DNA from 2 places in the Teredinibacter haidensis genome. Region 2 is predicted to be linked to the other one. Evidence: predicted binding sites of a transcription regulator. Region 2 holds the regulator's gene; the other holds the start of a gene.
What was found. Region 2 encodes PhoB, which activates phosphate uptake and scavenging genes when phosphate is short. Its sites were predicted from a motif close to TGTCATAAANNTGTAACA; they were not measured.
Positions count from the first base shown of each region.

Region 1: a site for PhoB is predicted at 2,753-2,770, ahead of H5715_RS18595 (UDP-2,3-diacylglucosamine diphosphatase). Genes of this name have one in related genera too.

Region 1 covers NZ_CP060084.1:4,545,144-4,553,042, reverse strand. The annotation lists gene H5715_RS18610 (methyl-accepting chemotaxis protein) at 1-503, opposite strand, end outside; gene H5715_RS18605 (alpha-N-arabinofuranosidase) at 730-2,298, shown strand; gene H5715_RS18600 (DUF2061 domain-containing protein) at 2,383-2,586, opposite strand; gene H5715_RS18595 (UDP-2,3-diacylglucosamine diphosphatase) at 2,874-3,677, shown strand; gene H5715_RS18590 (TonB-dependent receptor domain-containing protein) at 4,430-7,219, opposite strand; gene H5715_RS18585 (serine/threonine protein kinase) at 7,327-7,899, opposite strand, start outside.
Region 2 covers NZ_CP060084.1:3,740,610-3,748,508, reverse strand. The annotation lists gene H5715_RS15120 (aminoacyl-tRNA deacylase and HDOD domain-containing protein) at 1-322, shown strand, start outside; gene H5715_RS15115 (sugar efflux transporter) at 445-1,617, shown strand; gene H5715_RS15110 (DUF502 domain-containing protein) at 1,626-2,291, opposite strand; gene H5715_RS15105 (dicarboxylate/amino acid:cation symporter) at 2,462-3,745, opposite strand; gene H5715_RS15100 (HU family DNA-binding protein) at 3,769-4,071, opposite strand; gene ubiA (4-hydroxybenzoate octaprenyltransferase) at 4,134-5,012, shown strand; gene phoB (phosphate regulon transcriptional regulator PhoB) at 5,242-5,949, shown strand; gene phoR (phosphate regulon sensor histidine kinase PhoR) at 5,968-7,278, shown strand; gene H5715_RS15080 (GNAT family N-acetyltransferase) at 7,301-7,899, shown strand, end outside.

The DNA.
Region 1 (7,899 bases), 800 kb from region 2:
GCCGTCATGAGCCCAACGGCAATATTCATTTCTTTTAAAACAGCCGAACTTTGGTTTTTAATCTGTTCCAAATCCGGTCGCTGCTGCGAATTGATGTAACGGGTCACGGACTGCTGGTAACCATTCCAAACACCTTCAACTTTTTTTAACTGAGACTCAATCGCCTTCGTCGCAGGCGGTTGAATATCAGCATTGCGGTTACCTGCCAACAAATCCCTATGGGAGTTTTCAAATAAACCAATCGTGCTGCGAACAGCTTCCATCTGCTCGGCGCCGTTCACAACCAAAAAGGCTTCTTTTGCCAGGCGCTGGCTTAGCATTCGCTGCCTGCCAGCGATATCGACCGTATTCGCGCTCACCGACATGCTAATGTAGAGCGATAGTGAAGAAACAGATGCCAAAAGAACAATTAGCATAAAAGACACCGTAAACTGACCATCAATCGTTTTGATTCCCAGAGAGCGTACGATTCCATTTAACAGGTAGCCAAGCTGATAGCGCATCAAAGAACCTCAAATAATCATTCATTCTGAGTTAGTAGGGGCCGGAAGCTGTGTTGGAGCTCTCCCGCAAACCGTTTGTGTGTCCAGCGTCGCAACACATACGCCAATTTATTGTTGAACCTTGGGATTGTTAGTATAGGCACAGACGAAAGCTTTCGCCCCCTCCCGCATTCACGGCTTTCATACGTTATAATTCATGTTATTTTAATAACTACAGGTTGCCCTAATGAACGTAAGACCCTCTCTTTTTTCCCTCCTTGTATATGTTGGCTTTGTACTGTTTACAAGCGCTGCCATCGCAGAGACAACCATTACCGTCGAGGTTCACAGTGACCAGCCCGGCGCCACCATTCATCGCAATATCTATGGCCAGTTTATGGAGCATTTGGGCCGTGGCATTTATGAGGGCGTTTGGGTCGGAGAAGATTCAAAAATCCCCAATAAAAATGGCTACCGCAAAGATGTGGTTAAAGCCTTAAAAGCCCTTGAGGTTCCCCTGCTGAGGTGGCCGGGCGGCTGCTTTGCCGACGAATACCACTGGCGTGACGGTGTTGGCCCACGGGACCAACGACCGGTCACCATCAACACCACTTGGGGCGGTGTTTCAGACGACAACGCCTTCGGCACACACGAGTTTTTTGAACTGGCAGAAATGTTGGATGCAGAAGTGTATATCAACGGCAACCTCGGCACCGGCACCCCACGTGAGATGGCCGCCTGGCTCGAATATATGACCGCTGAAGGCGAATCCACCCTCGCCAACCTACGTCGAGCCAACGGCCGCGACAAACCCTGGAAGGTTGACTACTTCGCCATTGGCAACGAAGCCTGGGGCTGTGGCGGCACCATGACGCCCGACTACTACGCCAACCTATACAAACACTATGCTACCTTTGCCAAAACACCCGAAAATAATCGCCCGATAATGATCGCCAGTGGCGGCCACACAGAACAGACCGAATGGACCCAAACATTACTGGAGCAGGTGCCAAATACCTGGAGCCTGCGCATGAACGCCATTAGCCACCATTATTACACCCTGCCGACCGGCGACTGGGACAAGCACGGCCGCGCGCTAGCCTTTGGTGAGAACGAGTGGTTCTCCACCCTGAAAAACACCCTGCGTATCGAAGAATTTATCAAAGCCAATATCGCTATTATGGACAAGCTGGATCCGGAGAAAAAAGTGGGCTTCTACGTCGATGAGTGGGGCACTTGGTACGATGTAGAGCCCGGCGACAACCCAGGTTTCCTCTATCAGCAAAACACGATTCGAGATGCGGTGCTAACAGGCATGAACCTGAACATCTTCCATCAGTATGCTGAACGGGTACAGATGACCAACATAGCCCAAATGGTAAATGTGCTGCAGGCAATGATTCTTACGGATAAGGAAAAGATGCTGCTCACACCCACCTACCACGTATTCAAAATGTATATTCCGTTTCAGGATGCCACCGCCTACCCAGTTTCCATTTCCGGTGACAAGGGCTACCGCTTTGGGGAAGAAAGCATTCCAGGCATCAGCGCATCTGCAGCCAAGAGCAAAGATGGCAAGCTGTGGCTGGCGTTAGTAAACACTCACCCCTCAGAAGCAAAATCGGTTTCCATTGCCACCGCAGGCAAGCTGAGAACAGCCAAAGGTCAGTTATTAACCTCTGCCGCCATGGATGCCCATAACACCTTCGATTCACCCGAATCTGTGCAACCTAAAGAATACAAAGCCAAGGCTAAAGACGGTAGCTTGATACTTGATTTACCCGCAAAATCCGTTGTTGTGGTTGAGTTGAAATAAGCTTTACAGGGTTTCGTCTTGCTAAATACCACCCGACGCTCTTGTGTCAATTGGTACTTAGCAAGACGAACCCACATACCACCATCACACTGAAAGCGGTACACCCCGCCAATCTTCCCCGCGCTTAATTTTCTCCCAAACCTTCTCGTGAAAAAAGTAACCCACACTATTAACTGCGGGCTCCACCAGCGCGATAATGCCGCCCACAGCCCAATCGCCCGTGAGCGCCCATGCAACCGAAAACGCGATAACGAAGTGCATGGCCGTAAAAGTAAGTGACTTAATCATTTGCTCGATCTCCTGCTGTGTCCAAACATGCTAACAATAATACTTCTCATTTGCATCCGCCGATAGTTAATCAGGAGAATGACCGTAATAGGTTCTGACTATTAAATCGTGTCGGGCCCCTTGAGCACAATAAATAGAAAAAATGCCCCGGCGCAACTAATGCGCTTTTCATTAAATTGAAATCCAACCGTCAACAAAAGGTCTTGTTTTAACCAAAGCTTCATATGGCTGTTAACAAAACGTCACCGACCTTTACGAAACTGGCGCAAATAACTCGGGAGATCGCTATGACCGTTGCCAACCATATCAATGCTCGAACTGTTTGGATTTCAGATGTCCATTTGGGATTTAAAGATTGTAAAGCCGATTACCTCTACAAATTTTTGTGCTCGCTCAATTGTGACACGCTGTATTTGGTTGGCGATATTGTTGACTTATGGTCATTAAAAAAGCGCCTCTTTTGGCCGCAAGAGCACTACCATATTTTATTGAAGCTGTATGAACTGGCCGACAAAGGCACACGCGTTATTTATATACCCGGAAATCACGACGACCCCATGCGTCGCTTCGATGGGCAAAAATTTGGCCCTATCGAAATACTTCACGAACACGAATACGAAACCGTGGCAGGTAAAAAATTCTGGATACTTCACGGCGATGCTATGGACGCCTATATGAAATACGATTGGCTGACAAAAGTAACGGGCGATATTGCCTACACCTTTCTGCTTTTCTTGAATCGCTGGGGCAACCGCTTTCGTCGACTATGCGGCATGCAATATTTTTCCCTCGCCGGCCAGATTAAAGAAAATGTACACGGCGCACGCGCCGCGATTCAACGCTATAAAAAACAGTGTATAGACGAAGCCCGCAAGAAAGGCTACGACGGCGTTATCTGCGGGCATATTCACAGCTCCGATTTAGACACCAGCAACGGTTTTACCTACGCCAACACCGGCGACTGGATTGAAAGCTGTACAGCGCTCACCGAAGACTACTCCGGCAAAATGCGCTTACTCCATTTTGTAGACAAAGTAGAGTGGAGAGAACCTGCGCAGAAACCCGAAGCGGCTGATTTAAATGCGGCTTAACCGCTCGCGGCTGAGTGAGCTGCTGGATTCTGACGCGCTTCACTGACAGAAACCTATCCTGCTTACGGCCTTCGTTTCACGGTTCCAGTAGCGTCCCACTGCGTACGCTCAAGAGGGCGGCTAGACCGCCGCTCCCCTGCCAAACCGGCTTTGCCCCTTCGCCGCACACCTATTTAAGCTCAACGTGCGATCTACTTATTCTGGTAGACACCGCTCTTAAGCATCCACATGCCTGCCGCCCATCACTGGACATAAAAAACCCGGCCTTTTTAGGGGCCGGGAAAAGTATGCCTGAAGAATCGATCTTCGATTCTAATGTAACAACCAACAATGAATCCTTTCCGTTCGTCCTAAACATTGAAGAGACTCTTCCATTCCCTTCGTTCTACCATCCATGCCAGATAAGGGATACCTGCGAACTGTATCACTATCGTTATTGTTTGTTTTTGATTATTGAAACTCCGTTTTTTTATAGCCGTTATTGTATTGTGTGATTTTGAAAAACATATGACAAGCTGAAATAATTTAAAACAGATAAATCATTCAGAACTCACAATAATTAGGTGAACTTATCGATAATAAAATTAACGATAGATACTCCGCAACGGCCAGAGAAGACAACATTGTACCCAATGACACTGGCCCTCAACTCCCAACACTTTTCATATAAAAATCCACAATCAAAAAGCACAAAATGAAACGGCGATCAAATGATCGCCGCACTTGAAGTGCTTCTTTTAATGTTTTTCACACTAGAACTTCAGCTTGGCTTTTAACGACAAACCCAATCCCGGCTTAGTCTCAATAACATCCACACCCCTTTCACTGCCGTCAGTTTCAGTAAATGTTCGCTGTATAACCAAACTTTCATCAAGCAAATTTTCCGCTTCAAATTTCAGAGTAAAATAATCAGTCGGATAGAACGAATAGGTGAAATTTAGCGAATTGAACGGCTGTTCAAAAGTATCGGGCGAACCATTACGACCCGCAAAGAATAGTCGCTCACCAAACACGTTGTACGCTAACGTCGCTGAGTGCATGCCATCATCGGCATCGAAACCAATGAGGAAGTTAGCCGAATAATCGGAAGCGCCTTGCAAGCCACGAACATCGTTAGTAGGAGAATCAGCCTCGTCGCCAACAATAAGTTCATGTTCCAGCAAGGTCACATTACCCTGCGTAAAAAATGGGCTTAGCACATCCGTAATATGAGACAGCAAGAAATAGTATTCAAACTCTAGACCAGAAACTTCAGCACTTTCACCGTTTAATACTTCTGCTGCAACATTCTCATCTGTTGCGGCGGACTCAAACAGTTCAATAGGATCAGTAATATCTTTATAGAAAAGACTTACGGTTAAGTTATCGCCAGAGCTGAAATACCACTCCGCTCGCAGGTCGAGATTATCCAACATGGAAGGACGCACATTTGGATTACCATTTACAGACACATCCGTAATTGGATCCAAGAAACTAGAGTTCGCAATATCACGAAGATCCGGGCGTACTGTCGTTTCCGCGTAACTCAAACGAAGCTGAAAGTCTTCAGCCCAGAAGTTCTGAGCCATAAATGTAAATGCTGCAGAGCCAAAATAGTCCGATTCAACGTAGGTTGCTTCGTCAAAAAATTCCGCCACAGGGTTGGGGTCACCCTCCACCCAACCAGCTAGGCTGTCGAACGCTTGCGACAAACCGGATATGGGACTAGCGTCAAACTCATTAGGGTTCCACCCTAGGTTTACTTGCTGATAGTCCTCCCAACGAATACCGCCAGCAAAACGCCAAGCATCATTCCAAGTAATGTCCAGTTTACTATAGGCAGCATTCACTTTATTTGCCGCTAGATAGCTACTGCTTGCATCCTGCACACTAATTTCAAATCCGTAATCGGGGTTTACAACATTTGCATCACTATACAGCTCGCCTAAAGGCCCTATAAAAACTTCCGAATCTTGTGCCGTTGCCCCTAAGTTAAAACGCAACTGTTCAAAGTAGCGTGTTTTTTTCCAACTCTCACTACCACCGATTAACTCAATGCGGAAATCACCCGTTTCGATAGGGAATTTCATTTCCCAGCCTGAGCTCTCCAAGTAATCGTTCAAGTCAGAAAACCGGTATTGGGCAGAACTTCTATCCTGGGAACCTACCCGGCTCTCTAGCACTGCACCACCGTTATTCGGATCAGTCTCGGTAAATGAAATTACACGTAAGCTACTCGGAATATCGGTTGTCGCTTCGCTATCGGAGTAATACCAATCCAGCGAAAGCCCCTCAAGGAAATTCAAAACGCTCAGGTCAAGAACTTCCAGCGTTTCATAGCCGAGTTCGTGTTGACCATGAATTTGATTAATAACAGCTTCCCTCTGCTCAAATTCATACTCGGTATAGCGACGGCCGTTGCCACTGGAGTATTGGTCATTGGCATTATGGAAGTTATCGTACTGAACTTGATCATCGGTATTTCGAATAAATAAATTCGTGGCATCAATACGGTTCTCACTGTTGAGCACCATCCCCAAGCTCAGGTTCCCCGTTATATCAACAGAGAAAGTACTACGCTCAATAAAACCCCGCAACTCTTCTGGATCGCTAAAGCTGCGCTCGTAAATGGTTTCATTACGCCATTTGCTACCGTACGAACCACCGGCTAAAAATCCAAGCTCAATACCATTGTCAAATGCCCACACATTACCGATGTTCAAATCGATACCGACATCTGGCTCGCCGGAATCTTTTTTCACTGAAACATCTCGATAGAGCTCAGAGGCTAAACTTCGATTAATAGCTTCTGCGTCATCCAAAGATAGCTCACCTGAAGACAGGGATTGTATATTGGAAGGATCAAAATTCCCTCGATACTGAGCCAGTCCCGATCGCAAAGCAGCGCTCAGCTCACGTGTTCCGTCGTCCTCGCCCAAGCTGTCATCATCACCGCCAGCGTAAGTCAGGAAATCACCATCCGATTCCGAATTGGAACCCGTTGAGAGCTCCAAGGTAAAGACAAATCCATCGGGAATACCGGTGGTGCGTATATCCACATGACCACTACCAAATGCAGCAGGCATGTCAGCAGAAGCCACTTTCTGTACCGAAAGATTTTCTACAATAGAGGTTGGAAAAATATCTAAAGGAATAACATTACGTGTTAAATCTGGCGACGGAACAACTGCGCCATTCAGTGTAGTGCTCAGGTATCGCTCACCCAAACCACGTACGTAAACATATTTATCATCGACGGTAGTGACGCCGGGTAAACGTCGCAGTGCTTCTGCAACTGTTGAGTCAGCAACACGACCAATCATATCGGAAGTTATAATATCGACAGCAACCGACTGCTCCATGCGCTCAACAATTACATCGTTAGCGGCACTTTTTAAGCGGCCCAATACAATCGTTTCTTCAAGCTGGTGAGCTGTATGAGCGGGAGGAACCGGTGCTTCAGTTTGGTCCTGGGCATGCACCACTGCACTTATCGCAACACTGAGAATGCTCAGCGGAAATGCGGCCAGCGCAACGCGGCCCTTAAAGTATTTCGTTTTCATCTGAACCGACCTGTAGTTTCACTGATGTTTTGTTCGTTGTACAACAGATAGGGCGCCGATTGGCGCCCTAAACCGTTGCTTATTCGTGAGTAGGGCTCACTGAATAATTATTCGAACCAAAGTGCCTGACCACGGTTGCTTGGATCCAGGCCATAAGCCCAGCCAGCAGTCCAGTCATCACCTGAAGTCACAGCACCAATGAAAGTACGACTTTCTGTTGGCGTTACAGTCACTGCACCACCGTTAACAACCATGTCACCCAAAGCCAGTGAGTAGAAACTATTCGCTTCGAACAAAGCAATATTTACATCGGTGTCATCAAAACTTGGATTCTCACCGGTTTCATTAGTCGCCATAGTGTCATTGCTGTTAGCGTTCAGCCAATCCAGAGTGGAAGCACCATCCAGATCGCCTTTAGTCACGTCAGAACAACCGAATACAGATTCAACTATCGCCAGATCCGTCGCGCCGGCATTTTCAATACGTACACAGGAATGTTCATTTTTAGTTGGGTCAACCACGGCATCGGCACCGTATGCAGTCGTTACGATGGCGTTTTCAATCGTTGGGAAATGAGCTTCTCGAACACGTAATCCAGCACCGTTACCTCGAGTACCCTGATCAGATGGCGATATAATGCAAGTCAGATTGCGGATGGTTGCACGGCTGTTTAAGCCACG
Region 2 (7,899 bases):
ACAGCATCTGCTTGGCGTAACAGGAAACCAGGCCTCCTCATGGTTAATGGATAACTGGAATATGCCTGATGAAGTGGTCGTTGCCCTGCGCCAGCAGCATAACCCCCAATATGCCGGTGAAAATGCTGTCTATGCCAAGCTTGTTCACGTCGCACATAATATGCTTTGCAATGCGGGTTTTGGCGCTTGCATATCACGACCTATCGCCCCGCAGATATTCGAAGAGCTGCATTTGGATGCAGAGACGGCTCGTATCACGATTGAAAATATTCTTGAATCCGGCATAGAGCTGGATGCAATTGCCGACAAAATGCATGGCTAGCTGATCCTTTTGCTCGCGTGTCCACTCCGTTTTATTTTTTGGTGGGCACTAACCTCCCCCTCTTGAGTTTGTGTTCACAAGTAACTGCGTAGAATTCGCAGATATTATTAGCGCGCGGGTTAGTGGCATTGCAAAAATTTTCATTATTATCGGCACCTTCCGTGCTCACCTATCTGGTGTCTCTTCTGGTGGGTTGTCTTTACGCGCTGATTGTTCCAACGCTGAGTGTTTTTCTTGCCAATGAGCTGCAAGTCAGGCCTGTGCTCATTGGTCTGTTTTTTGTCTCCATGGCGCTCACCGCCATTGTTTATGGCCAATCCATTGCGCTTTGGTCCGATAAATTTGCTGACCGTCGTTTACTGATCGCGCTGGGAATGGTTGCCGGTGGTTTTGCCTGCTTCGGTTTTGCTTATTCGCGTTCATTTGCCACGGTGTTGCTAACAGCGGTAACCCTGTTTAGTTTGTCGTTTATTGCCGCCGCGCAAATGGTGGCCCTGTCTCGTGAATATGCAGATCAATATCTGCCAGCGAATCAGAACCGAATTTTTAACTCCGCTGTTCGCGCCTGCATTGCGTTTGCGTGGATGCTCGGGCCGCCACTAGGCTTTGGTTTAATGAGCTGGGTGGGTTTTAGTCTGCACTATACCGCAATAGGAATCGGCTATTTTATTGTGGCCATTGTTGCATTTTTTTTATTGCCGAAGGTTAAAAAAGTCGAGCTTCAGGACAACGATGAGGTACCCAATAACCGTCGTTGGATTATTTTTGTTGCAGCGATGGGCTTTTCGTTTTTGTACGCGGCTAATCAATGCTATCTGGTAACGCTGCCTCTTTTTTTAGAGGAAGGTTTAGCCGTAAGCAGCAGCAAAGCGGGATGGATTTTTGGAACCGCTGCGGGGCTGGAAATCCCTTTTATGATTTTTGCCGGTTGGTTAGGTGGGCGCTATCCGTTAATGCCATTAATTCGTGTTGGCGCGGTTTCCGCCATCGTGTTGAATTTGGGTGTGTGGCACGCAACGGATTTGTGGCAACTGTTTTCTCTGCAAATATTTAATGCAGTTTTTATAGGATTTGTCGCCGGTTTGGGTATGAGCTGGTTTCAGGATGAACTGCCAGGGCGAACGGGGACGGCATCTACACTGTATTTAAATTGCATGAACTTGGGCAATGTTATTGGCAGTATCTTCTTCGCGTTGTTTGCCGAGTTATACGGGTATCGCGAAATATTTGCCGTTAATGTTTCTATTTGTGCGCTTGCTTTAATCCTGTTTATTTTTGTTAATCACCGAAAATAAAAATGCGACTATTTAAAATAGTCCGGCGAAGTAACACCCATCGACATATAAATATTGACTAGCCCGTCAAAACCAAAACCGACTTTTTCGACCCAGTCTACTGGCACATACAATATTGCCCCGCCAAAAGGTACCGGAGCCGTGGGGATAATAATAGAATAGTAAAATTGGTTTTGAAAACATATTGGATGAGGGTTGGTTAACAGAGCGAGTACAGCCGTACCCTTACGGTCGCCACCAAAAAAACACATTACGGCAGACATACTTTTAAATTCGGCGTTGTCTTGCTTGTCGAAAATGGCCATTAATTTGGATAGTGTTTGGTAAATAGAGCGCACAAGTGGAACGCGGTTGATCAGTCCTGAGGTAAGCGCGCGAAAATGATTTTTTAAGCCAGCTTCGACGGCCACGCCCAATAGGTATACAACTAGAACCACGCTGCCCAAACCAATGGCGTAGGCGGTTATTTCCGTGGTAACGAAGTTAAGCCCAATGGATCCGAGTACTCCGCCGACAAAACTGTCGGGGCCAAGATAACGGTGTACCATTTCGCCAAACCATACAATCACGACAAGAGTAAGGGCCAGCGGCAGGGCCGCGAGAAGCCCTGCAAAAAATGTTTTTCCTAAATTGCTTAATAGGCCGGGTCTGACATCTGTTGGGGGCTGCTCCATCGTGTCCTTCTATTATCGCGTTGGGGTGTTGAAAGCATACAGGGAAAGAAGATAGAAATGCTACGCTCTCGGCTATTACCTGAATCTATACAAGGTAGAGCTGTGCGTTCGGTTATCAACCCAAACGCACGCTACTCAACCGTTGTTTTTCGCAGCAAGCGATAAATAAGCTAGCGGGCTATATGAGTCTCCTCTCCCTCTGTTCGTGCCACAAAGGTGGCGCAGCAGCTATCGCTAAAAATATTAACCGCTGTACGCAACATATCGAGTATCCGGTCTGTTACCAGCAGTAGGCCAATACCTTCTGCGGGGAGACCGACTGCGGCCAGAATAACGGCGATTGCCACGAGGCTGGCTGCGGGGATGCCGGCGACTCCAATGGAGGTGAGCAGAGCAATGATCACAATGGTGAATTGCGTGGCGAAGGTGAGATCCAGCCCGTAAGCTTGTGCAATAAACATGGCCGCGACGCACTCATAGAGGGCGGTGCCATCCATATTAATAGTGGCGCCCAGCGGCAGCACAAATGAGGTTGTGCGATTTGAAGCTCCTATATTTTTTTCCATACATTCCATACTGACGGGCAGGGTGCCGGACGAGGAAGCCGTTGAAAAAGCGGTTAGCAGTGCTGGAGCCATACCGCGGAGTTGCCCCCAAGGGTTCACCCGGGCAATGTACTTCAGCATAAGCGGCATGGTAATGAATGTGTGAGCCGCCAGGGCCAGAAGGACGGTAATAAAAAATATCATCAGCGGTTTAAATGAGGCGAGCCCGGTAGAGGCAACGGTATTGCCCACCAGGCCAAAAACGCCAATGGGGGTGAACTTCATAATAAACAGGGTGATCCCCATCATGGTATCGAATATCCCCTGCCATACGTTCAGCAGGGTTTCCTTGTACTGGCTTTCGATACGGGTCATAAAAAAGCCGAACAGGAGGCCGAAACAAATTAAGCCCAGCATTTGGCCTTCGGCGGCGGCCTTCACGATATTGGCTGGCAGCATACGGTGAAATACCGCAGCAATATCACCGGTGCCACGACCTTCAATTTTTTCCAGCGTGGAACTAAGTTCTTCGCTATTGCCTAAATTCAAAAGATCTTTGGCGGGCTCACCGTTGATAATTCCCGGCGTTAGCAGGTTGACAACTAGTAAGCCGGTCAGGATGGCCATCAGGCTGGAGGCCATATAAAAACCCAGTGTTTTGCCCCCCAGGCGACCTAAATCACTCCCTTGCCCCAGCGTTGCGACGCCGCTGATAATGGATGACAGAATCAGTGGAACAATAATCATCTTTAAGCCGTTTAAAAACAGTTTGCCCACAAACTGCATGCCGTTCTGGACATGGGCGCCTGCGGCAATCTCATTTTGGTTTAAAGAATTAACAATCAAGCCGCATATTATCGCGGCGACAATAGCGATTAGAATTTGCCAGTGCAGGGGTAGTTTAAGCATGGTGTCTCCGCGTGTTGTTTTAGTTATTCGCCAGTGAAAAGCTGCGAACGCAGTTTGCTGCCCGCTTTAAACTGTACCTGTTTTTTTGCCGGGATGTGTATGGGTTGGCCTGTTTTTGGATTTTTCCCGTTGCGCGCCGCACGTTCTTTTACCAGGAAGGAGCCAAACCCTATTAGCTGAATACCCTCCCCTCGCGCTAAAGTATTGGTGATCTGCTCGAGCATCGAAGCGACGACATCGTCTGCCTGAAGCGGGCTAAGTCCGGTAGATTCGACTACCGCCGCAACCAGTTCGGATTTGCGCATGGTGGTTTCTCCTGTAAACACGGGTAGAATATCGGCTTTCTGAAAAACACTCTGGAGCCTGGGGACGGGATTCCCTTGTAATGATGACCGACACTGTGCCGCAAGCTGTTAATAAATTCAAAAGTTATACGCGTCTGATGCGCCTCAACCGGCCCATTGGCATTTATCTTGTGTTGTGGCCAACGCTTTGGGCGCTGTGGCTGGCGGCAGAGGGTGTTCCGCGAGTAGAGGTATTACTGATATTTATAGTGGGTGTTGTGTTGATGCGCTCGGCGGGCTGCGTCATTAACGACTATGCTGATCGCCGTGTTGACGGCCACGTGGAGCGTACTAGAAAGCGGCCGCTGGTACTCGGAGAGGTTACGCCAGCCGAGGCTGCGGGCCTCTTTGTTGGCCTAAGTTTCTGCGCTTTTGTACTGGTGTTGTTTACCAACCGGCTTACGATCTACCTTTCCTTTGCCGGGCTTATATTGGCGTTTTGCTACCCATACATGAAGCGCTACACCCACCTACCACAAGTAGTGCTGGGAGCAGCGTTTGCCTGGGCGGTGCCCATGGCCTTTGCGGCGCAGACTGGGGAGCTAAGCACTGATATTTGGGTGCTCTACACGGCGGTGGTACTTTGGACCGTGGCCTACGATACCTTTTATGCCATGGTTGATCGGGAAGATGATTTAAAAATTGGCGTAAAGTCCACGGCCATTCTCTTTGGCGATCAGGATCGTGTCATTACCGCCTGCCTACAGTTTATGGTGGTGATCTCCCTGGGGATGACCGGGCAGAAGTTCCAATTGGGCTGGATCTACGATCTTTCAGTACTGGTGGCCGGTGGTTTTATGGTGTATCAGCAGTATTTGATTCGCAAGCGCGAGCGGGAAGCCTGTTTTCAGGCCTTTCTCAACAACAATTGGGTTGGAATAGTCGTTTTTATCGGTATTGTTCTGGACTATGCGCTGCTCTAGCTCAGGCTGTTTTTGGCGTTTTTTGTCCAGTTATTCGAGATCGAGTAAATTAATCACACTCATTTGCCATGATTACAGTGGATGTCATAAAAGCGTAATAAAACCTTTATTTAATTCGCACTGGCGATTCTCCTTAGTTTCGCCACCTATCCGGGGCTAAACAGGTTATCTGCCAGGGCTCGGCAAGCTTGTATTGATTGAGATGCTTTTTAAGCAAGGTGAAACCTTCATGGTTGAGAAGAAAATACTGGTTGTTGACGACGAGCGTGCTATTCGCGATATGTTGCGTGTGGCACTGGAAATGGCCGAGTACTCGGTGCAGGAAGCTGGCGATGCCCAGGAAGCGCACCGAATCATTGTAGATACCCGCCCCGATTTGATTCTGCTGGATTGGATGATGCCCGGCATTAGTGGTATCGAGCTGGCTCGCCGTTTGAAAAGCGAAGAGACCACCCGCGAAATCCCCATCATTATGCTTACCGCCAAAGGTGAAGAGGATAATAAGATTCAAGGCCTGGAGCTTGGCGCGGATGACTACATCACCAAGCCGTTTTCTCCACGTGAACTGGTTGCGCGTTTGCGTGCGGTCATGCGCCGCAGCGATTCTCTTTCGAGTGGTGATCCTATCAGTGTCGAAGGCCTTTGCCTCGACCCCACTAGCCACCGCGTCACCATTAGCAACAGCCCCGTGCAACTGGGGCCAACCGAATATCGCCTACTGGAGTTTTTTCTTACGCACCAGGAAAGGGTATACTCGCGCAATCAATTGCTAGACTACGTATGGGGCGGCAATGTGTACGTGGAAGAACGTACCGTGGATGTCCATATCCGCCGCTTGCGGAAAGCGTTGAAGACCGAAGATCACGACCGCCTAGTACAAACTGTTCGCGGCGCAGGCTATCGTTTTTCCAACAAATTCCTGGCTACCACAGAATAACGGGAAACCTGACTTTTCATGTTTCGTAAAGGTATAGCCACCGAACTTCGGTGGCTTTTGGTGTATTTGTGCGTTGCGTTTGCCGTGGGTATCCTTATGGACGCCGTGTGGCCCTGTTTGCTGCTGGGAACGCTGTGCTATCTGGGTTGGATGATGTGCCAGATACGCCGGCTGGAAACCTGGGTAAGCGATACCCGTTTGCAAGGCCAGCGGGAGAACACCCTCCCTGGAATATGGGGCGAAGTTGCCGAAGATATCGAGCTAATTCTCAAGCGCAACGAAAAGGAAAAACAGCGCTTGAAGGAGGTTGTTTTCCGTATTCAGGAGATGACGGCAGCGCTCACCGACAGTGTGATTATTGTCGACAAACGCGACAATATTGAATGGTGGAACAAAGCGGCCGAGCGCCAGTTGGATTTCGAACCCCAGGATATTGGCCGTAAACTTACCAACTATGTGCGTCACCCCCGTTTTATAGCCTACTACGAAAGCAATGTTTATGACGAACCGCTGGAGCTGACTTCCAGCCGTCATGAAGGCCAATTTCTGCAATTTCATATTCACCGCTTTGGCGATGGCGATCGTTTGATCATTGTCCGTGATGTCACCCGTGTCACTAACTTGGAGTGCATGCGTAAAGATTTTGTCGCCAACGTATCTCACGAGTTGCGAACGCCATTAACGGTGCTCAGTGGCTATCTGGAAACGCTCTCCGATTCGCGTGAGATGCCATCCAGCTGGTTGCGTGCTTTCGACCAAATGCAGGATCAAACCAAGCGAATGACGCTCCTTATTACCGACCTCCTTATGCTTTCGCGTCTGGAAACAGATGATCGTGAGCAGGGTCAGGAACCCGTCAAGATTCTGCCGCTACTAGAACAAATTGTCGCTGATGCCAAAGTCATCAGCGGCGAGCGAGCACATATATTTCGCATCGATTGTGCTCCCAATGTTCAGTTAATGGGTATTGAAGGAGAGCTGCGCAGCGCCTTTGCCAACCTGGTATATAACGCTGTAAATTACACTCCGGGCGGACGTAAAATTTCTATACTAGTGGATCTCAATCCGCTTGAACTGGTGGTGAAAGTGAAAGACTGCGGCGATGGCATCGATGCACGGCATCTGCCGCGCTTAACCGAGCGCTTTTATCGTGTTGATAGCGGTCGCTCGCGGGAAGCGGGCGGTACTGGGCTGGGCTTGTCCATTGTTAAGCATATTCTACTGCGTCATGATGCCGATCTGCGAATTAAAAGCAAGCTGAAGAAGGGCAGTACCTTTGCCTGTCATTTCCCGTTAAAACGCTTTATCGATAGCGTTGTAGAGGCCTGATACTGGCTGCAGGAGGAAGGTTATGCAGGCCAGATTTCTAACATCTATTTCTGAATTAAGCGAAGAACAGTGGTCGGCCCTATGGTCTACCGACTACCCCTTTATTTCCCACGCCTTCCTCTCGGTATTGGAAGACTCTGGCTGCACCACGGTAAAAACCGGTTGGCTGCCTTGCCATCTTATACTGGAAGAACATAACACCCTGCTTGCAGCGATGCCTCTGTATCAAAAAGAGCATTCCTATGGCGAATATGTTTTCGATTGGGGTTGGGCCGACGCGTACCATCGAGCGGGCTTGAATTATTATCCCAAATTACTGTGTGCGATTCCGTTCACTCCGGCGACGGGGCCGCGCGTGGGTTTTTCCGCGGGCTTAACGTCACAGGACAAAAATTCCTGTATGGAAATAATGGAAGCGGCGATACAAAAACGCTTAGGTGAGATCGGTGGTTCTGGCTTTCACTGTTTGTTTCCGTCATCAGAAAACCGTGCTCTATTCGACGCAGGTAATACTGTCGAGCGACAGGGTTGTCAGTTTCACTGGTTTAATGATGGCTATAAAAATTTCGATGAGTTTCTGGCGAGCTTCAGCTCCCGTAAACGGAAAAATATCAAGCGGGA